Regions from separate parts of the Pseudoalteromonas sp. SR45-1 genome, predicted to be linked through region 1. Evidence: predicted binding sites of a transcription regulator. Region 1 holds the regulator's gene; the other holds the start of a gene.
The links. Region 1 encodes ArgR, which controls arginine synthesis, uptake and breakdown. Its sites were predicted from a motif close to ANTGAATANNTATTCANT; they were not measured.
Positions count from the first base shown of each region.

Region 2: argC (N-acetyl-gamma-glutamyl-phosphate reductase) is a predicted target of ArgR. The motif match lies at 1,142-1,159, and genes of this name have one in related genera.

Region 1 is NZ_JACJDR010000007.1:179,434-191,198, forward strand. Features, by position in the region: gene H5089_RS09400 (iron ABC transporter permease) at 1-1,471, shown strand, start outside; gene H5089_RS09405 (ABC transporter ATP-binding protein) at 1,472-2,521, shown strand; gene H5089_RS09410 (Dyp-type peroxidase) at 2,570-3,469, shown strand; gene argR (transcriptional regulator ArgR) at 3,477-3,944, opposite strand; gene mdh (malate dehydrogenase) at 4,170-5,102, shown strand; gene ispB (octaprenyl diphosphate synthase) at 5,350-6,321, opposite strand; gene rplU (50S ribosomal protein L21) at 6,744-7,055, shown strand; gene rpmA (50S ribosomal protein L27) at 7,072-7,329, shown strand; gene cgtA (Obg family GTPase CgtA) at 7,468-8,625, shown strand; gene folA (type 3 dihydrofolate reductase) at 8,699-9,190, shown strand; gene H5089_RS09450 (DUF3718 domain-containing protein) at 9,269-9,646, shown strand; gene galU (UTP--glucose-1-phosphate uridylyltransferase GalU) at 10,094-10,978, shown strand; gene H5089_RS09460 (peroxiredoxin) at 11,111-11,584, shown strand; gene H5089_RS09465 (S8 family peptidase) at 11,690-11,765, opposite strand, start outside.
Region 2 is NZ_JACJDR010000002.1:289,953-301,717, forward strand. Features, by position in the region: gene argE (acetylornithine deacetylase) at 1-1,085, opposite strand, end outside; gene argC (N-acetyl-gamma-glutamyl-phosphate reductase) at 1,310-2,320, shown strand; gene argB (acetylglutamate kinase) at 2,321-3,088, shown strand; gene H5089_RS03760 (ornithine carbamoyltransferase) at 3,096-4,028, shown strand; gene H5089_RS03765 (argininosuccinate synthase) at 4,025-5,227, shown strand; gene argH (argininosuccinate lyase) at 5,279-7,144, shown strand; gene H5089_RS03775 (hypothetical protein) at 7,404-7,604, shown strand; gene H5089_RS20220 (hypothetical protein) at 7,621-8,154, shown strand; gene H5089_RS03780 (hypothetical protein) at 8,660-9,163, shown strand; gene H5089_RS03785 (hypothetical protein) at 9,169-9,681, shown strand; gene H5089_RS03790 (hypothetical protein) at 9,784-10,290, shown strand; gene coaD (pantetheine-phosphate adenylyltransferase) at 10,326-10,817, opposite strand; gene H5089_RS03800 (TetR/AcrR family transcriptional regulator) at 11,016-11,669, shown strand.

The DNA.
Region 1 (11,765 bases):
TACCGTATTGTTAGTTTTAGGTGTTTGCGTCCTTAGCTGCGCCATAGCTTTGCCACTTGGGTGGCTAACGGCTTACTGTAGTTTCCCGGGTAAAAAACAGTTTGAATGGGCACTTATGCTACCCCTTGCTATGCCCACCTATATTATTGCCTATGTATACACTGATTTATTAGATTATGCGGGCCCGGTGCAAATAGCGCTGAGAGAATGGTTTGGCTGGCAATCGCCTAATGACTATTGGTTTTTTGATATACGTACATTACCCGGCGCCATCGTTATGATTGCCTTGGTGCTTTACCCGTATTTATTTTTAATTTTTAAAACGGCCCTTCGCGAGCAGTCATTCAAATTAGTACAAGCTAGCCAGTTAATGGGGCTATCTCCTTGGCAAAGCTTTTTTAAAGTTAGTTTAGTGCTCTCTCGTGGGGCAATTGTGGCGGCTCTTGCACTTATTAGTATGGAAACCATGGCCGACTTTGCAACAGTGAGTTATTTTGCCGTAAGTACATTAACAACCGCCGTATACGATACGTGGTTTGGTTATTACTCACTTACAGCGGCCGCTAAAATATCGGGTGTGATGTTACTGCTGTTATTTTTAGCATTAATGGCAGAGCGTTTTAGTCGTCGTAATCAAGCGGTATTTGAGCGCCAATCAAGTGTAAATAGCGAATCGCTCTATGTATTAAAAGGAAAGTCTGCTTGGCTCGCAACGGCATTTTGTAGCTTTATTTTACTTATCGCTTTTGTAATTCCTATTGCAGTACTTATAAATTACGCCATTACCTACTTTGATAAAGCATGGGATGTAGAGTTTTTTAGTTACGCTTGGCAAAGTTTAAAAGTGGCAGGGGTTGTAAGTGTTATAACCATTACATTGAGTGTTTTTGTGGTTTTTTATCAGCGTGTGGCAAAGCAAACGTATCCGCTTATTCCTGGGCGTTTAGCAAGCACAGGTTATGCGTTGCCAGGAACTGTACTCGCTATTGCGGTTTTGTTACCTCTTACATTGTTAGAGAACACCATTAACACAGCGCTCGAGCCGTATAATTTAGATATTGGCTTACTGCTTACAGGTAGCATTCTTACTATTATTATTGCTTATATTGTTAGGTTTTACGCCATTGCACACGGAGCAATTGAGTCGAGTTTTTTACGTATTAGTCCATCACTTGATATGGCAAGCCAATCAATGGGTAAAAGCCAAGGGCAAACGCTGCGTTTAGTGCATCTACCTTTACTGCGAAGAGGATTGCTCACTGCTGCCTTATTGGTATTTATTGAGTGTATGAAAGAGTTGCCGGCTGCGCTATTGCTCAGACCGTTTAATTTTGAAAGCTTAGCTACTCATGTATTTCAGTATGTAAGTGACGAGCAATTAGAGCTTGCTTCAATATCGGCTTTATTTATTGTTATTGTTGGGTTTATTCCTTTGTATTTTATTAATCGTTCTATGGAGCAGCGTAGTTAAATGAGTAGTTTAATTTTACAAGGCGTGAGCTATCACTATAACGGCACAAAGGTTATTCACGATTTAGATTTAACGGTGGGTAAAGATGAAATTGTTTGTCTACTCGGGGCGAGTGGATGCGGAAAAACAACCACATTAAAAGCGATTGCAGGTTTAATTGAAGCCAAGCAAGGGTCTATTTTTATAGACGGTAAATTAGTGAGTGATGAGCAATCGTTTGTCTCACCTGAGCATCGTAACATCGGCATGATGTTTCAAGACTATGCGTTGTTTCCGCATTTAACGGTGGCAAATAATATCGCATTTGGGCTTAGTAATATGAGCAAAGCTCAAAAGCAGCAACGCGTTGATGAAATGCTTAAGCTTGTACATTTAATTGGCTGTGCTGACAGGTTTCCACACCAGTTATCGGGTGGCCAACAGCAACGCGTCGCTATCGCTCGTGCATTAGCTTATAAACCTAGTTTATTACTCCTTGATGAGCCCTTTTCAAACATCGACACACAAGTACGCTTTGAATTAATTGCCGATATACGTCGAATTATTAAGGCAACTCAAGTATCTGCTGTATTTGTTACACACTCAAAAGAAGAGGCGTTTGCGTTTTCAGATACACTTGCCATTATGCATCGCGGTAAAATTGAGCAACAAGGCACGCCTGAGCAGCTTTTTGCAGCTCCATGTTCAAAGGAGGTTGCAGAGTTTCTGGGTCAGGGCATATACTTAAGCGCAGAAGTGTTAACCGCAACTGAATATAAAACACCATTTGGTTTAGTCGAATCTTATGTTGAGAGTAAGCATAATGTAAGTGCAGGGCTTATATATGTGCGCCCTCATCAAATAGAATTAGTGGCAGATAACCAAAGTGACAAATTCAGCAAGCGAGCTACAATCATAAGTCGTCGCTTTATTGGTTCGGCGTATGTTTATTCGCTTGTTATTGATGAACAAGAAATTGAAGTTGCTGCACAATATGGCCAGTCATTTGAAAATAATGATCAGGTTATAATAAAAATAAAACCTCACACGGTGAATTTTTTCGAATCGTAATTAATTTGTTATTCGCTGTGTTTTTATCTGTAAAACTAAGGAATAACAATGGCGCAAGCGCAATCAGGGATTTGTGCTGAAGCAAACTTACACGGTTTGCACTTATTTTTTAATGTGTTTGATGGTCAAGACGAATCACTTCGCGCAAAGTTAAAACAAGTAAGCGCTATAGAAGAAGAGTTTAGCGATCAATTTTCAGAATCAATGCTCTCTTGTATGGTTGCTATTGGTGCGCAATACTGGCCGCATATCCTCCCTGAATACATTCCAAGCGAATTACAGAGCTTTCCCAATATAACCCATAGCGATCACCAAATGAGCGTACAACCGTGTGATTTATTTGTACAAATTCGCTCTGACCGTGAAGATGTTAACCATTTATTTGCGCTGCAAATTTTAAAATTATTTGCCCCCGATGTAGAGCTGGTGGAGCAAATTCGGAATTTTCGCTTTTTAGATGGTCGTGATTTTAACGGTTTTATTTATGGTGGCGACACCGCACATGGAAGAAAAAAGCGCGCTACGGCTTTAATCAGCAACCCTGGTAGCTTTGAAGATCAGGGGAGTTATATTCATGTTCAGCGTTATAAACATGATTTAACTATGTGGCAGCATTTATCATTGAGTGAGCAAGAGCAAATAATGGGACGTACGCGTCTTGATAACACGCTAATTACCCCAGCGATCGAAACCAGCCATGCTTCGCGAAGTGAGCTAAAAGACGAAGAGGGACAACCGCTACTATTAAATCAAAGCATGCCTTATGGCGACGTGTATGAGCAGGGAATGTTATCAATTACATGCGCTTGTACGGGCACCGCATTTGAAAAAGTACTTAATAGTCGTTTAGGGGAAGGGGATTGCTACGACCACTGGCTTGATTTTACTCAAGCCGATATGGGCTCTGCTTTCTTTGCACCTTCAATAGGGTTTTTAAAACAAATTTAATTTGCTATTAAACCGTATCAAATAAAATGCGAACACGTTCAAGTGTTACATCTATTTCAGATATTTTAGCAGGAGCGATAAAAATAGTGTCATCGCCGGCAATAGTTCCTAGTACGCCATCTGCTTTACCTAATGAATCTAATAAACGTGCAATAAGCTGAGCAGCACCTGGGCTGGTACGAATGATGATCATCATTTCGTTGTGCATAATGTCGATTACTAATTGGCGTAATGGGCTTTTAGCCGTAGGTACACCCATTTCAGCAGGTAAGCAGTAAACCATTTCTTGTTTGGCATTGCGTGTGCGTACAGCGCCAAATTTACTTAACATGCGTGAAACTTTACTCTGACTTATATTGTCAAAACCTTGATCTTTCAACGCATCAACTATTTCGCCTTGAGAGCCAAAATTTTCTTCTTTTAATAGTGATTTAAATGCTTTTACCAGTGCTTCTTGTTTATCTTGTGGTTGCATAGTCTTTATTCGTTTTTGTTATTTATGCCGCAAATTCTACACAAAAATGAATAATTATGCAGCAGTTGTTTAGTTAACTTGCCAGTTTGATGCGTTAAATCACATAAGTTTACGACTATGGTCGAAAATATACTTGAAATAGACAGGATAAATTTGTTTTTAGTCGCTAATTTCATTATCTTAAGAGCCACAAATGTTTCCTACCTCAAATTACGGAGAATTCCAATGAAAGTTGCTGTATTAGGTGCTGCAGGCGGTATCGGCCAAGCGTTGTCTTTATTATTAAAAACAGGCTTACCAGCTGGCTCTGAATTATCACTTTATGATGTTGCACCAGTGGTACCAGGTGTTGCGGTTGACCTTTCTCACATCCCAACAGATGTTAAAGTTGCAGGCTTTGGCGCAGACGATTTAAATAAAGCGCTTGAAGGTTCTGACATCGTTCTTATCCCAGCGGGTATGCCACGTAAACCAGGTATGGATCGTGCTGATTTATTCAATGTAAATGCTGGCATCATTAAAACTTTAGCAGAAGGCATTGTTGCCAGCTGCCCTAAAGCGTTAGTAGGTATTATTACTAACCCAGTAAACGGCACAGTACCAATTGTTGCTGAAGTATTCAAAAAAGCAGGTACTTACGACGCTAAGCGCGTATTCGGTATTACTACGCTTGACGTTATTCGTTCAGAAGCATTTGTTGCTGAACTTAAAGGCGTAGACGTAGCAACTGTAAAAGTACCAGTAATTGGTGGTCACTCAGGCACAACTATTCTGCCTCTACTTTCTCAAGTTGAAGGTGTTTCTTTCACAGATGAAGAAGTTGCTGCACTTACTCCACGTATCCAAAATGCGGGTACTGAAGTTGTAAATGCTAAAGCAGGCGGTGGTTCAGCTACGCTATCTATGGGTGCTGCTGCAGCTCGTTTTTGTATGTCTTTAGTTAAAGGCCTACAAGGTGAAGAAGTTGTAGATTACGCTTACGTTGCTGTTGAAAATGGCGATGCAGAGTACTTTGCACATCCAGTACGTTTAGGTAAAAACGGCGTAGAAGAAATTCTTTCTTACGGCGAACTAAGCGCATTTGAAACAAAAGCAAAAAATGACATGCTTGAAACTCTGAAAAAAGACATCAAAGAAGGTGTTGATTTCATGGCGTAATAGCCAGTTTGAGCGATACCAATTGCATTAAATAAATGAGCAGTTATTACGATGGATAAATAGCTCGTTAGCAAGGCAAATATTACGATGTATAGTTGTTCTATATAAATAATATTTAACGCAGCTAATGAGTTATTTAGCCCGAAAGAATGCTTAATGTTTTGATAAAATTGGTATATAAAAAAGCCTGCATTTGCAGGCTTTTTTATTGCTCAGAATTAATGTCACACTGTGTAACTAGTTAAAACTAGTGGTCGCGGTCAACCGCAATACGGGCAAGGCTTATAAGTGCTTGCTTATAGTCAGACTCAGCTAAAAAGTCTAAACAGGCAATGGCTTTTTCGGCCTCAAGCTCTGCTTTTTGCATTGTAAACTCAAGCGCATTAGTTTGTTTTAGTGCAGTTAAAATTTCTTCTAAATGCTCCATACCATTACTGTGCTCTATTGCATCACGAATGAGCTGCGTTTGCTGCTCGCTACCATGTTGCATAGCATAAATAAGCGGAAGGGTTGGTTTGCCTTCAGCTAAATCATCGCCAATGTTTTTACCTAGCTGCTCAGCATCTGCATTGTAATCGAGTACGTCATCTACTAGTTGAAACGCAGTACCTAAATGCATACCGTATAGGTTTAGTGCATCAAGTGTCGCTTGGTCTTGCTCTGTGATAATGGCAGCAAGGCCTGTAGCTGCTTCAAATAATTTAGCTGTTTTAGAGTAAATAACCTGCATATAGCTGGCTTCAGTCGTATCTGGGTCATTGCAGTTCATCAGCTGCAATACTTCACCTTCAGCAATAATGTTTGTTGCATCGGCAAGTACTTGCATAATCTGCATTTTTCCAAGGCCAACCATAAGCTGAAATGAGCGAGTGTAAATAAAGTCACCAACCAATACGCTAGCAGCATTACCAAATTCAGCATTTGCTGTAGGCGTGCCACGTCGTAAGTTTGATTCATCTACAACATCATCATGCAATAGCGTTGCTGTATGGATAAACTCAACAATTGTTGCAAGTGTTATGTGATCTTTACCCTGATAACCGAGCGCTTTGGCTGCTAAAATAGCCAGCATTGGACGAACGCGTTTGCCGCCACTGCTAACTATATATAAACCAAGCTGATTAACTAACGCCACATCTGAGCGCATTTGCGCATGTATAAGTTGATTGACGTCATTCATATCGCTTTCGATTAACGCCTGGATAGCTTTTATATCCATTGATCTCCGAGCCAATTTTTATGTGTGAACGGCGCAGATTGTACAACAAAAAATGCACTAGCTCGATATTTTGTGACGATTGATTGAAAAAACACTATTAAAGTACTTAATTTAGACTGAATTAGCCAAGATAACTGATTAATTGATAATCAATATACAGTTTATGGTGTGCTTAGATATTGAGCTGTGAGGGTCATATTTGAGTACATTAATTTATTTCGGCTAAGAGTTAAAAAGCGCTTGGCAAAAGGGCCAATTAATATAAAATGGGGTAAATATTGAATTGCTCTCAAAACAGCTACTTTTTATTCATTTTAATTACAAAATAGGCTTGCTAGTTATTTCGCGTTAGCGTAAACTTCGCGCCCTATCGAAGAATATTTTAGTTGCGCCGATTTGAGGGTGCACAGACGGAGTTAATTATGTACGCGGTTTTCCAAAGTGGTGGTAAACAGCATCGTGTGACTGAAGGTCAAACGATTCGTCTTGAAAAATTAGACGTTGAAACTGGTGCGGCAGTAGAATTTGATTCAGTACTTTTAGTTGCTGATGGTGAGAAAATCGAGATCGGTGTACCGTTCGTAAACGGTGGCAAGATAACAGCTGAGGTTGTTTCACATGGTCGCGGTGAGAAGATTAAGGTTGTTAAATTTAGACGCCGTAAGCATTCTCGTAAGCAAATGGGCCATCGTCAATGGTTCACTGAAGTTAAAATCACTAGCATTAGCGCTTAATTAGAGGTACTTAGAAATGGCACATAAAAAAGCAGCTGGTAGTACTCGTAACGGTCGCGATTCAGAAAGCAAACGCCTAGGTGTTAAGCGTTTTGGTGGCGAATCAGTTCTAGCGGGTAGCATCATTGTTCGTCAGCGTGGAACTCGTTTCCACCCTGGTACTAACGTAGGTATCGGTAAAGACCACACTATCTTCGCAAAAGCAGATGGTAAAGTTCAGTTTGAACAAAAAGGTCCTTTAAACCGTAAATACGTAACTATCGTAACTGAGTAATCAGTAAGGTAGTTAAAAACCCCGCCTTTGCGGGGTTTTTTGTTTTGTAGTCAGCCAATATATACCCAAGCCTGCATTTGTGCTGGCTTGGGTATATAATAGAGTTATTAAACAAGCCAATCCCTAAAGTGAGTAATCATGAAGTTTGTAGATGAAGTAGAAATTCGCGCAGAAGCTGGAGACGGTGGCAGCGGCATCGTGTCTTTCCGTCGTGAAAAATATGTTCCAGATGGTGGACCAGACGGCGGTGACGGTGGAGACGGTGGTAGTGTTTATCTACAAGCTGATGAAAACTTAAATACCTTAATTGATTATCAGTTTGAGCGCTTCCATAGAGCTGAACGTGGTACTAACGGTCGTAGCCGTAACTGTACAGGCCGAAAAGCTGATGACTTGTTTGTTATGGTGCCTGTAGGCACGCGCATCATGGATGTTGATACCCAAGAGGGACTTGGCGATTTAACGCAACATGGTCAACGAATTTTGGTTGCAAAAGGTGGTTTCCACGGCTTGGGGAATGCGCGTTTTAAATCAAGTACTAACCGAGCACCTCGTCAAAAAACATTAGGCACACCAGGTGAAGTACGTAACTTAAAATTAGAGTTACTATTATTAGCTGATGTTGGTTTACTTGGATTACCAAATGCCGGTAAATCTACGTTTATCCGCAGTGTATCTGCAGCAAGACCAAAAGTAGCTGATTACCCATTCACGACGCTTATTCCTAATTTAGGTGTAGTACGTCCTGAAGCAAATAAATCATTTGTTATAGCCGATATTCCGGGTCTAATTGAAGGTGCATCTGATGGCGCAGGCCTAGGTATTCGCTTTTTGAAACATTTAGAGCGTTGTCGTGTGTTATTACACATCATTGATGTAATGCCGGTAGATGGTTCAAACCCTGTTGATAATGCGTTTTCGATTATTAACGAACTGCACCAATACAGCCCTAAATTAGCTGAGAAGCCACGCTGGTTAGTATTTAATAAAATAGATTTATTACCAGAGGATGAAGCAAAAGCGTTATGCGAATCGATTGCAGAAGAGCTGGGCGAAACTGAAAATATCTATCACATTTCAGCAATTAATAAACTTAACACTCAACCATTAATCCACAACATAATGACACTACTTGATAGCATGCCTAAAGAGAAGTTTGTACAAGTGGAAGATGAAGAAGTTGAATTTAAGTGGGATACCTATCATGAAAAAGCCACTAAAGGTAAGGGCAATGATGATGATTGGGATGACTGGGATGAAGATGATTACGACGTAGAAGTTGTCTACGAGCGTTAATTAAATAGAATTTACTAAAAAGGAGCTTATGCTCCTTTTTCTTTGTTTAAGAATAAAGTACTAGGTGTTTATTATGATAATTTCAATGATAGCAGCAATGGCAAATAACCGTGTAATTGGTCTAGATAATAAAATGCCATGGCATTTACCTGCAGATCTTCAGCATTTTAAAAAGGTCACTACGGGTAAGCCTGTGATCATGGGTCGTAAAACTTTTGAGTCTATAGGCCGTCCATTACCTGGGCGCCGTAATATTATTATTACTCGAAACAGCGAATATACTGCACAGGGTATTGAAGTAGTAACTACGCCAGATGCCGCATTAGAACTCGTTGCTACTGCTGAAGAAGTAATGATTATTGGTGGTGGTAATATCTATGAGCAATTTTTACCAAAAGCAGAGCGCCTGTATCTAACTTTTATTGATTTAGATGTTAAAGGCGATACACAGTTTCCTGATTACAATAAAGTTGCTAATTGGTACGTGAAAGAAGAGCAAGAAAACCATCCGGATGACAAGAGTTTATCTAGTTATAAATTCGTAACTTTATATAAAGAACGTTAACATTATTGCGTAAATTTTGATAGATTGATATAATATTCGATAGTCTATATAAGAACAAAGTATTATAAAGGGTTTGTCATGTTTAAATTACCAAAGCTAGTTGCACTTACTGCCGTTGTAGCTGTTAGTTCGTTTTCGTATACAGCACCTGTAAATGCTGAAGATCAATTAGAGGTATCTATTTGTGAATATATTGCGGCAGACGATAAAAACCGATTACGCAGCAAGCTTAAAAGCTCTCGTGTAAAAATTCGTAATATTTATGATGCAGTACAATGTAATGGTAATAACTTATTACGTCATGCTGTTGCTAGTAATGCAGTAGATACTGGTGAGTATATAGTTAAAAACTTATCAAAAAGTGCGTTAACAGATGGTGCTGATATTGCTTGGGCTGAAGGGAATTTTGCCAGCTCACCACTTATTGCAGTAATTAAAGAGCGTGCAGGTCTTTAATTATAAAAAGGTTTTGCAACGCTACCTTTAGTTAGAAATTTATTGGTCTGGGTTTGTTATTTATAGCAAACCCAAGCTTTTTTCATTTAGCTAATGTAATCTCACCCCACAACAAAATCATTAATAAACTTCATAACTTACCTGCTCATTTTAAATAACCAAAAATGTAGAGTCTTTATTTAATAAACAGCTTCAAATTTACTTCTTCAAAAGAGGTAACTTTATTCAGCTGGTATCTATTTTGTATCTGCTAGTTTGTACCAATACGCAATAATACTTAATTATTTTGCGGGGCTAAACGTGTCGCACCTGTGTTAAAAATTCTGATTTAGAACAACTAAGTAGCGAATTTTTTGCCTAGCTATCAACACGTTTTTCCATCCTAAAAATAGATCACTTAATTAAGCGAATTGATATTATTTACAAACTTAATCACTAAGGACAGATATGAAAGCTGTAATTCCAGTAGCTGGCTTAGGGACGAGAATGCTCCCTATGACAAAAGCTATCCCAAAAGAAATGCTCCCAATAGTCGATAAGCCTCTAATTCAATATATTGTCAGCGAATGTGTGTCCGCTGGTATTAAAGATATTGTGTTAGTTACGCATAGCTCTAAAAATGCAATCGAAAACCACTTTGATACAAGTTATGAACTAGAAGCGACTCTTGAGAAGCGTGTTAAACGAGCTTTATTAGATGAAATTCGCTCTATTTGTCCAAATGATGTAACTATTATGAGTGTACGCCAAGGTGAAGCTAAAGGGCTTGGACATGCTATTTTATGCGCTAAACCAATAGTTGGTGATAACAACTTTGTTGTGCTCCTGCCTGATGTGATACTTGATGCCTATACTGCGGATCAAGAAACTGAAAACTTAGCGGCCATGATTAAACGCTTTAAAGAAACTCAAGCAAGCCAAATAATGCTTGAGCCAGTAGCTAAAGAAGACGTTAGTAAATATGGTATTGCGGATATTAATGGGGTTGAGTTAATGCCAGGTAAAAGTGCTGCAATAAAAGCAATGGTTGAAAAACCTGATGCAGATTTAGCGCCTTCTAATCTAGCTGTTGTAGGGCGATATGTACTGAGTAAGAATATTTGGCCTCTACTTGCAAAAACGTCTGTAGGTGCTGGCGGTGAAATACAACTTACAGATTCTATTGACGCATTAATGGCACAAGAAACCGTTGAAGCATTTCATATGAGTGGTCGCTCTCACGATTGTGGAGACAAGTTAGGCTACTTAAAAGCAATTGTTGAGTACAGTCTGCGAGATGAAAAACTAGGTAATGATTTTTCAAGTTTTATAAATGATTTGAATTTACCTTAATACAGAGCGTATTCTTCGTTCTATGGTAGGCTATTTTGAGCTACTAAGTTAGCCGTACTTTTTATACCTAGTAGTGTAGGCTACGTAGTACGATTGTTACTTATTCTGTATTAATCTTTTCAAGGAATTACCATGATTGAGCAAGGCCAAGAATTACCAGCAGTGACGTTAACGCAATTAACTGACGACGGTATGCAATCTCTTACAAATAAAGAATTGTTTGAAGGTAAAAAAGTCGTGTTATTTGCAGTACCTGGTGCGTTTACACCAACGTGTTCAAATGCCCATTTACCTGAATTTATTACCCTTGCTGATAAAATTAAAGCAAAAGGTGTTGATGCTATTTACTGTGTATCTGTTAATGATGCATTTGTTATGAAAGCATGGGGTGACTCACAAAACGCGCAAGAAATTACAATGCTTGGGGATGGCGATGGAAGTTTCACTAAATCTTTAGGGCTTGATAAAGATACTGCTAGTTTTGGTGGTATACGTTCAACGCGTTACGCTATGATTATTGAAAATGCGCTAGTAACAGGTTTATTTGTAGAACAAGACAAAGAGTTTGTTGTAAGCCGCGCAGAATCAGTACTAGAGAAGCTATAACAGTAATAAAGTGTAGATTTTAGTTTTAACTAATCTGCTAGTTATTATTGAAAAACCGATGTTGGCAGCAACATCGGTTTTTTTATTAAAGGCCCAAACTTTAAATTACGGTTGGTATTGCCCGCTAAGCGTTAAACCAGAGAAAGTGCTATAAGCGTTAACGCTTAAGTGCCAAGTACCT
Region 2 (11,765 bases), on a different contig from region 1:
ATCGCTAAAAATTCATCAGGCTGGTGTGCTTGGTTAATTGAGCCTGGGCCCATTACAATCGTTTCACAACCGAGTTGCTGGATAAACGGCGCTTCAGTGCAGTAATTTACTGCGACCGCTTTTTGCCCCGCTATTTTTTCAGCCATTTTTACTAAAGCACTGTCGGTGCTCCCACTAAATGCCGGTATTGGTTCATGTAAATCAATAACGCTCACCGCATTTGGGTATTGCTGATTTATCTCTTTCGTTGCATCGAGTACTAATGCTTGTAGTTCTTGTACACTTAAACCTGGTAATGGGCGCATATCTATATGCATTTCACAGCAACCACAAATTCTATTCGCGTTATCGCCGCCATGAATATTACCTAAGTTTAATGTTGGATAAGGGATTTCGAAGTGGTTTATTGAATACTTATGCTTTAATTGTTCTTTTAAGATCATCAATTTTGTAATCACTTTATGCATTACTTCAATGGCGTTAAGACCACGTTCGGGATCGGAGCTATGCCCAGAGCGACCAACCACTCTTATTGCTGTACTCATATGGCCTTTGTGCATAAATACTGGCGTCATATCAGTAGGTTCGCCTATTATACAACGCGCAGGTTTTAAATTCGGGTGCTTACATATTTGTTGTGCACCAGCCATCGTTGTTTCTTCGTCGGCGGTGGCAAGGATTAAAATAGGCTGAGTTTGCTGCTTTTCATCAAGTTCACTAATCGCTTGTAATACAAAAGCAAAAAAGCCTTTCATATCAATACTTCCTAGCCCATACAATTTGTTATCGAGTTCGGTAAGTTTAAATGGATTATGATTCCAACGACTGTCATCAAAAGGCACTGTGTCGGTATGACCAGCTAGCATTAATCCGCCATCACCTTCTCCGCGTTTTGCTAATAAATTATAGCGCCCTTTACCTCCTTCTAATTCTATAATTTCACACGTAAAACCGATTGTTTCGCACCAACTGGCTAGGAGTTCAATTACGTTTTTATTGCTCATACACAGGTTGTCTTCAATAGCACTAATAGAAGGGGCTGCAATCAATTGTTGGTACATGAAAATAAACGAAGGCAAAGGCATAAAAAAATCCAAAATTATTATTCAATTTAATTGCATAACAATATAAAAGTATTTATGATGAATATCAATTCACTTTTTAAGCATAAATATATTAAAAGTAACGCCATGAAAATAATGCGACGATAATCAAAATTCATTAATAAAAAAGACTTAATTAGCGTCTAAGCTAGTTTAAGCGAACATTATAGATAAGTAGTAATTAATTTTAAGATAACGAGTAACAAATGAATGTAGTGATTATTGGCGCAAGCGGATACAGCGGCGCAGAGTTAGCAAGTTTAGTTGCTAAGCATCCAAACTTAACTTTAACAGGCTGTTATGTATCTGAGGGTAGCTTAGATAAAAATAAATTGCTAAGTGATTTATACCCAGAGCACCTTGGCTTACTAGACTGCCCTTTACTTCCTCTTAGCGTATCAGCTTTTGATGACATTCAAAGTGATGCTGATTACGTATGCTTATGTACCGATCACAAAGTAAGTGTTGATCTAGCGCCGCAATTTTTAGCTATGGGTAAAAAGGTATTTGATTTATCTGGTGGCTATCGTTTAGCAAGCAATGACGACTACGTTACTTACTATGGTTTTGAGCATCAACATCCAGAGCTTTTAAATGAAGCGGCTTACGGTCTAGCTGAGTGGAACCATGATGCTATCGCTAATGCAAAGCTAATTGCTGTTGCAGGCTGTTACCCAACAGCAGCGCTTAATGCGCTAAAACCGCTTAAGCAAGCAGGCTTATTAAGCAGCGAAAGTATTATTATTAATGCGGTTTCGGGCGTTACAGGCGCAGGGCGTAAAGCCAGTGTAGGAACGCATTTTTGTGAAGTGTCGCTTGCACCTTATGGTTTGTTTAACCATCGCCACGGCCCTGAAATTGAACAACACCTTGGCCACAAAGTGTTGTTTACACCGCATCTAGGTAATTTTCCGCGCGGTATTTTAGAAACTATTTATGTACAGCTTAAGCCAGGCGTTACCAAGGAAAACGTTGCATCGGCTTATCAAGTACTTTCGAGCGAGCCATTAATTCGTTTATTAGGCGATAAAGTACCTTCAATTAAAGGTGTAGCTAAGCAGCCATTTGTTGATATTGGCTGGCAGCAACAAGGAACGCAGTTAATTGTGATGTCTGCTATTGATAACTTATTAAAAGGCGCTGCTGGACAAGCTTTGCAGTGTATTAATATTTCTATGAATTTAGATCATACCACTGGTTTAAAAGGAGCGTTTTAAATGAGTAAAAAAACGTGGGTAATTAAACTAGGTGGTGCAGTACTTAATACAGAAAATGCAGCAAAAGCGTTGTTTGATGTATTAAATGAGCAAACAAATGATGAGTTTGTGATTGTACATGGCGGTGGCGCTTTAGTTGATACATGGTTAAAACAAGCGGGTTTTGCCAGTGCTAAACACCAAGGATTACGTATTAGCCCAACAGAGCAAATGCCTTATATAGTGGGTGCGCTTGCAGGTTGCGCTAATAAACAATTAATGACTCAAGCTATTAGTGCTGGGCACAAGCCTGTCGGCTTAAGTCTTTTTGAGGCAGGTGTTACTGCCACTCAAAAGCTAAAAGCGCTTTGCTTGGTGGGTAAATGTAAAAGCAACGACGATTCTATTGTTAATGATTTACTTAAAATCGGTCGCCTACCCATTGTTAGCTCTATAGGCTTTGATGAGCAAGGGCTTTGGTACAACGTAAATGCAGATGAAGCTGCAGCGGCTATTGCTAGTAACTTAAATGCCGAGCTTATTTTTATGACGGATGTTGAAGCAGTGCTTGATGAAAATAAACAGCCGTTACATCAACTTGACACAAAACACATTGATACTTTAATTACAAATGGAGTAATTGTGGGCGGGATGGAGGTCAAAGTTAAGACCAGCCTTCACGCTGCCCAACATTTACGACGCGGTGTGTATATTTCCAGCTGGCAAAAGCCAGAAAATTTAACTGCTCTGCTACAAGGCGAGCATGTCGGAACTAAGATTACACCATAGGTTTATTATGTTTGAGAATTTTTTAACGGGTTTAGAGTTAGACCAAGAAGGCGCACTTAATTTATTAAAGTTAGCGCAAGATATAAAAGCAAAACCAGAAAAATACAGCAATGTATTAGCGGGAAAATCAATCGTAACATTGTTTGAAAAACAAAGTTTACGTACTCGCTTATCGTTTGATATAGGTATTAACCGCCTTGGTGGCCATGCAGTTTATTTAGATCAGCAAAATGGCGCTATGGGTGCACGTGAATCAATTAAAGATTTCGCACTTAATATTTCTACTTGGGCCGATGGTATTGTTGCGCGCGTAAATCAGCACAGCACATTAACTACATTAGGTGAATACGCATCAGTACCGGTAGTAAATAGTTTGTGTGATTTATACCACCCATGCCAAGCGCTTGCTGATTTTTTAACGCTTCAAGAAGTTCACGGCGATGTGAGCGAGCTTAAAGTGGCTTACTTAGGTGAGGGCAACAATGTAACTCATTCATTAATGCTTTTAGCGGCAACGCTTGGCACTGATTTTGTTGCTGTAACGCCAAAAGGCAGCTCGCCTGATTCGCAAATCCTTAAAAAGGCAGAGCAAATAGCGGCAATGAATGGCGCATCAGTGATGGTAAGTGACCGTGTTGAAGCGGCTGTTGGTGCAAACGTTGTATATGCAGATACATGGGTATCAATGGGTGATACAACACCGCTTGAGCAAGTTAAAGAAAAATATATGCCTTATCAATTAAATCAGGCATTGCTAGATCAAACCGGTGCAACTACGGTATTACATTGCCAACCGGCACACCGTGAATTTGAAATTACCTCTGAGGTAATGGATGGTCCAGCATCGAAAATTATTCAACAAGCAGAGAATCGCATGCACGCGCAAAATGCTTTGTTAGTTACATTACTAAATCCAAATTTTGTTAAGGAACACCTATGAGTTCAATTAAAAAAGTCGTTTTAGCCTATTCAGGTGGTCTTGATACATCGGCTATCGTGCCATGGTTAAAAGAAAACTACGGTTGTGAAGTTGTTGCGTTTGTAGCGGATGTAGGTCAAGGCGCAGAAGAACTTGAAGGCGTAGAAGCTAAAGCAATCGCTTCAGGTGCTTCAGAATGTTACGTAGTTGATTTAAAAGATGAAATGGTAAGTGATTACATTTATCCAACACTTAAAACGGGCTCGATTTACGAAGGTACTTATTTACTAGGTACGTCTATGGCGCGTCCTATTATTGCTAAAGCACAAGTTGAAATTGCACGTAAAGTAGGTGCTGATGCACTTTCTCATGGTTGTACTGGTAAAGGTAATGACCAAGTTCGTTTTGAATCATGTTTTGCAGCCCTTGCTCCAGATTTAAAAGTAATTGCGCCATGGCGTGAGTGGGACTTATCGAGTCGTGAATCATTACTTGATTACTTAGCAGAGCGTGACATTCCGTGTTCAGCATCTGCTACAAAAATTTATAGCCGTGATGCTAACGCTTGGCATATTTCGCACGAAGGTGGTGAGCTTGAAGATCCATGGTGCCAACCAACTGAGCAAGTATGGACTTGGACTAACTCTCCAGAGCAAGCACCAGATAAGGCAGAACTAGTAACTTTAAAAGTTGTTGAAGGCGAAGTGGTTGCTGTAAATGGCGAAGAACTTAAACCATATGACTGTTTAGTTAAATTAAACGATATTGCATCGCCTCATGGCGTTGGACGTGTTGATATTGTAGAAAACCGTTTAGTAGGTATGAAGTCACGCGGTTGTTATGAAACACCAGGTGGCACAGTAATTATGGCTGCGCTTCAAGCCATTGACGAGCTAGTGCTTGATAAAGCGAGCCGTAAATGGAAAGAAGTACTAGGTGGTGAATTTTCACATTTAGTGTACGACGGACGTTGGTTTACACCACTTAAAGATTCTATTTTAGCCGGTGCAGAAGCACTTTCTAAAGTGGCAACAGGTGAAGTGGTACTTAAGCTATATAAAGGTCAAGTAACTGCGGTTCAAAAGCAATCACCAAATAGCTTATACAGCGAAGCATTTGCTACATTTGGCGAAGATGATGTATATGACCAGTCACACGCTGAAGGCTTTATTCGTTTATTCTCGCTTTCAAGCAGAATTTCAGCATTGGCTAAAAAGTAAATTATTTATAGCCCCTTATAAAAGGGGCACTACAGGGTTTGGAGAGATTTCATGGCATTATGGGGCGGACGTTTTTCTACGGGTCCAGATGAGGCGTTTAAGCAATTTAACGACTCTCTTCCCTTTGACTACCAGTTAGCAGAGCAAGATATTATTGGCTCTGTGGCATGGGCTGGTGCACTTGAACAGGTAAATGTACTTTCAAGTGATGAGCATACAAAATTAGTTGCTGCATTAAATGAGCTACTTGAAGAAGTTAAAGCTGATCCACAATCAGTTGCTACTTCAGGTGCAGAAGACATTCATTCACATGTTGAAGCTGCTCTAATTGAAAAAGTAGGTGATTTAGCTAAAAAATTACATACAGGCCGAAGCCGTAATGACCAAGTTGCCACCGATTTTAGACTATGGTGCCGTGATACAGCCGATCATTTACTAGATGCCATTGCACAGCTAAAAGGCGAATTTGTAGCGCTTGCAGAGCGAGAGCTTGGCACAATATTGCCAGGTTACACGCATTTACAGCGCGCACAACCAGTATTGTTTAGCCACTGGTGTATGGCGTATGTAGAAATGCTAGAGCGCGATGAAAGCCGCCTGCAAGATGCTAAAGCGCGCATGAATTTTTGCCCATTAGGCAGTGGTGCATTAGCAGGTACAGCTTATCCGATTGATCGCCAAGCATTAGCCCACGGATTAGGTTTTACAGCGGCTACAAAAAATAGCCTTGATGGCGTATCTGATCGTGACTTCGTGTTAGATCTTTTAAGTTGTGCGTCTATTTCGATGATTCACTTATCTCGTATGTCTGAAGATCTGATTTTTTATAATTCGGGTGAAGCCGGATTTATAGAGCTTGCTGATAACGTCACGTCAGGCTCATCGCTCATGCCTCAGAAAAAAAATCCTGATGCACTCGAGCTTATTCGCGGTAAAACCGGACGTGTATTTGGTGCATTTAGCGCTATGATGATGACATTAAAGGCACTGCCACTTGCATACAATAAAGATATGCAAGAAGACAAAGAAGGCCTGTTTGACGCTATGCCAACATGGCTTGCATGTATTCATATGGCGCAAGCATGTATTAAAGGCGTAAAAGTAAATGGCGATAAAACGTTAGCAGCGGCAAAAGGCGGCCACGCTAATGCCACCGAGCTTGCTGATTACTTAGTTGCTAAAGGTGTGCCATTTAGAGAAGGGCATCACATTGTGGGTGTACTTGTACAGCTTGCGATTAGCGAAGGTAAAACGCTTGAGGAGCTATCACTTGAGCAGTACAAATCAGTAAACACTGTATTTGAAGACGATGTTTACCCAGTACTTAAAATTGATGCGTGTATAAAAGCGCGTCAAGCGCTTGGTGGGACGTCTATTGAGCAAGTAACTAATGCTGTTAAAGAAGCCAAAAAAAAACAGCAAATAACGGTACGTGATGCAAATTTAGATGATGTAGAGGCAATAGCCACACTTATACAGCATTGGGCAACGGTAGGCGAAAACTTACCTCGTGCAAAAAGCGATATGGTGCACTCTATTAACGAGTTTGCAGTTACTGAAATAAATGGAAAAGTGTCGGGCTGTGCATCGTTATACATTTACGATACCGGCCTTGCTGAAATACGCTCATTGGGTATAGACCCAAAAAGTAAAGTGACGGGGCAGGGTAGACAGCTTGTAGAGCACCTACTTGCTAAAGCCAAAAAATTGGCACTTAACCGAGTTATTGTATTGACCCGTGTACCCGATTTTTTTGAACAACAACGTTTTACTTTTTGTAGCAAAGACTCTTTGCCTGAAAAAGTAATGAAAGATTGTGAACTTTGCCTTCGTAAAGAAAATTGTGACGAAGTAGCAATGGAATATATTTTGAAGCTAAGTACACGTGCGGAGATCCCGTGTAAATACGTAGCTTAAACTCCCTGGATACAAAAAACGTACGGTTATCCCTGTGCGTTTTTTTATATTTGCAGTAAACTGGTCGGAGTTGTTTGGTTGGGTTATATTTTTTGAGTGAATTTTAATGTGTCAAAAAAAGTTGGCACATTGATTGCTATGTATAAGATAGGTAGCAAAATAGCTATCACTGCTTAAAACAGGTAATGCATTTATCTACATAATAATGTGGTTAAAAGTTGCACCAAATATAATTAAAACTTTTACAAGGATCAATCACATGCAAGTTTCAGCTAATAGCCAATTACAAATGCAAGCATACAACAAAACACAACAATTAAAGCCTGCAATGGAACAAACTGCTAGCCCTAAAACCCTGCAATCTGATACAGTAAGCATTTCTCAAGAGGCTATTGCTGCAGCAAGTAGTGATAGCTTACAACGTGGCGGGGGCAGTGTAATGCCTGTCAGACCAAAGTAATAATTTAAGGTTTTAAATGATTCTAACTGAGCTTTTTGGGTTGTTCTCACTGTCTGCTTTTACGATGTGGGGATTTCTGATGACTTTCTTTTTTAATGTGTTTGTATACTCATTAGATGTAAAAAGAGGTACAACTCTTCTGCTCAGTTCATTTATTATGATGATATCTTATACCTTATCTGACTACTTCTATACATGGCTTTCTATTAAAAACTCAATATACTTGGATTGGGCTTTGTATGATATTTCTACTATTTTAGCGTTAATATGCATATATAAAATAACCGAAAAAACAACACCTTCTTTTTTGTATTTAATTGTTGGATTGTCTATAAATTCGATTTTCTTTTTTTGTATGTATTTAGATATGTATATATTCGGAAATATGGAACGATGGTTTTTTTGGGATGTTTATACATACGCAGTTAATTTAATGGACTTAATTATGATAGTCGCATTAATTATTGATAGAGATTTCCTCGGTCTTCATAAATTAAAGAACAAAATTCTCAGCTACTTCAAGTCAAACGATACCCATAAAGTAACCTAGTTTAAAATGTACTTAACTGGTGCTTTTCTGGATTATATAAATGCTTTTACACAATGGGGCTTTTTAATGGCCTTTTTGTACTGCTTAGTATCTAGTGTCAATATTAAAAATAAATCCCTTCTCATTACATCAAGCATTATGTTGTGTTCATATTTTTTAAGTGGATACTTTACTATATTGAATGCTCCTTATTTAGATTGGATTTTATATGATTTTCTTACCATAGTAGCGATACTCTTTTTTATAAAAATTGACTTTATTAAATGTTGCCCAAGTGCCAATTTTATTCTGATAGGCTTATTCATTAATAGCCTCCTCGCATCAGTAATGCATTACGATCTATATATTCTTTACCACTTAGATGAGTGGTGGTATTGGAGTTTTTATTCTGTTGGGAGTACTTTAATAGATGTATTGATGATGCTCTCGCTAATACTTAATAAAAATCTTATAAAAATGTCGCCTTTAAAAATTATTAATTTGAATAAAAAAAATCTTAAGAATAATGAGTGAACTCATAATTAGCCCAACAGTTTCTTTGTACATAGGTGCATTTGTACAATGGGGATTCCTTATGGCCTTTTTGTACTCCCTTGCTCATTCGATTAATAAGCCTAATAAAGAAAGAGTGTATTTGTCTTTGGTTATGAGTATTTCATATTCATTTAGTATATTTACAAATCTGGATACGGTAACTTATCTAGATTTTTTGTTTTCCGATATTTTAACTCTCCTAGTTATTATTTCCCTTAGGCGGCTCTGGCATGGTGGTATTACCTATCTATATATCATTACTGGCTTAGCTGTAAACTCAGCTTTACATTTTCTCATGCATTACGACATCTATATATCAAATAATACAAGCTACTGGTGGCTTTGGAATGCTTACGTAATAGGGGTTAACGCTGCTGATTTCATAATGGTAGCTATATTTTTTATAAACAAAGATTTTTTAGCTTTAGCTGCAATTAAAATATGGTTCCACAATAGTATTATGAAAAAGGAATAGAAGTAGTGGCTGATATACTTTGGGGTCTGGTAGATTTAGGATATAACGTAGCAATACTATTTACATGGTTTTTCCTAATCGCATTTTTATATAACCTATCAGCGAGTATTAATAAAAATGATAAAAGTAGAGCGCATCTTTCATTTATAATGATGGTTTCATATATATCTAGTCTTTTTATGGATCCACTGATTGAAAATCCTCACCTAAATTACTTCTATTATGATCTTGCTACTATTAGCGCCCTGATACTTTGGCGATTTATATATAAAAAATTAGTACCAATTGCTTTTGACTATTTAATTGTAGGGCTTTTTATTAATGCATGTTTATTTTTAGGTATGCATTACGATATTGAAATTGCAGGTACTCTTTACTATTGGTGGTTTTGGACAGTTTATATTTTTGGAATGTATTTTGTCGACTTTACAATGGCATTGGTATTAATCATCAATAAGGATGTTTTAGGCTTAAACAAGCTTTTAAGGTGTGTTAGAAGGTTAAGTTTAGATCGCTGAGGCAGTAAAGCTCAACTTAAAAGAAGAGTGATTTTGTGCATTTTTTATGTTGCCGTTATATGTTAAGCGGTACAATAACGGTTTATATAGTGTTGGGGTAAGATGATTGAGCTACTTTTAAATACAAATATCTCTTTTTATATAGGTGCTTTTGTACAGTGGGGCTTTTTGATGGCTTTTCTATATTCTTTAGTAAGCTCTATAAATAACGCAGATAAAAGCATTGTTTGGCTATCTTTCATCATGGCACTTTCTTACTCTTCTAGTATTTTTATTGATATGGATTCGATAACTTACTTCGATTTTTTCTTATTCGATAGTATTACTCTATTTGTTATTATTTTATCTGGTTTTTTTATAAGAATTAGCGGTGTATACATTTATTTATTATTTGGTTTAGGTATAAACACCTTACTATTTTTTGCAATGTATATAGATAATGATGTTATGCACCATTATGAATTTTGGTGGTTCTGGTGGGTGTACATAGTAGGTATAAATTTTACAGATTTGACCATGGTTTTAGTTTTCTTTATAGGTAAAGATGTTTTAAAACTTGCTTGGTTAGAAGGAAAGCTAAATAAAGTGTTTAATAAAAGGACCTATTAGTAATGGTTTTCAGTGCTAACAGGCCTTATTTATTATTAACTGGTACCACAGCCCAATTTAATTTTTAGCGCTTTGACAATTACAGGGTCTACAAACTCGCTTACATCACCATTGTGACGTGCTACTTCTTTAACAAGCGTTGATGAAATAAATGAATTTCGCTCTGCGGGTGTTAAAAATACACTTTCTAAATCAGGATTCAGGCGGCGGTTCATGTTAGCTAATTGAAATTCATAGTCAAAATCAGATACAGCCCTAATACCACGAATAAGCACATTAGCATTGTGATCGCGCGCAAGGTCAGCCAATAAGCCAGAAAAACCAATGACCTTAACATTATCTAAGTGACTTAAAATAGAGTTTGCAAGTTCAACACGTTCTTCAAGGTTAAAGCAGGGTTTTTTACTTGGGTTGTTCGCAACCGCAACTAATACAGTATCAAACATTTTAGCTGCACGTTGAATAAGATCTGTATGACCATTGGTTAGTGGATCAAAGGTGCCCGGGTAAATTGCAATAACTTTCATAATGTTCACTATTTATGATTTTAGCGCTAGTTTAACAGTGTTTATGCCACAAAGCAGCCTAGCTAATAAAGCATATAAACACTTACTTTCTTTGAACAGGTCAGTCCATGGTGGGAGTGTTTTAATGATTCATATTTGTTTATACTGTTTACCTCTTTTGAGTGTAATGTAGCCTATAGATAATTTGAGTATTAGCATATGAATACCAAGGATAAAATAATACACACCAGTATTTTGTTGTTTAACGAAAATGGTGAGCGTGCAATAACGACAAATCATATTGCATCAAACTTAGGGATGAGCCCGGGTAATCTTTATTATCATTTTAAAAATAAAGAAGACATTATCCGTCATATTTTTGCGCTGTATCGCGATCATTTAAATACTCACTTTAAACCTATTAATAAAGATGATGATGCATTTAATCATTTAACGGCTTATTTAGATTCGTTATTTGAATTGATGTGGCGTTACCATTTTTTTTACGACAATCTTGGCGATATACTCGCCAGAGACACTGAGCTAAAACAAGCTTACATTGATTTTCAGTTAGAGTTATTAGAGCAAGTTCGTAAAATTATTCTAGGTCTTCGCGATAGTGAAATGATTGCTATTGATGAGCAAGATGTCATTGATTTAGCCCATACACTAAAGTTAACTGTTAGTTTTTGGACGCCTTATATTAAGGCTCGTAGGCCAAGCGGTACCCTTGCTGAGCAAGATATATATCACGGTATTTTAAAAGTACTTACATTATTTAGAGCGTACAGTACCGATAAAAGTATTGATAAAATGAACCTATTACGCGAAAAATACACTGAGTTAGCGCAACAAGCCCCAACTGTTGTTTAGCCGTTGCCCTTTGGTTGTTTCCTAGACGCTGAATTTTTTGCTATAATCGCGCGCCAAATGCCTGGGAGCGCGAATTCCCGCAGTCTAAGAGTGAAC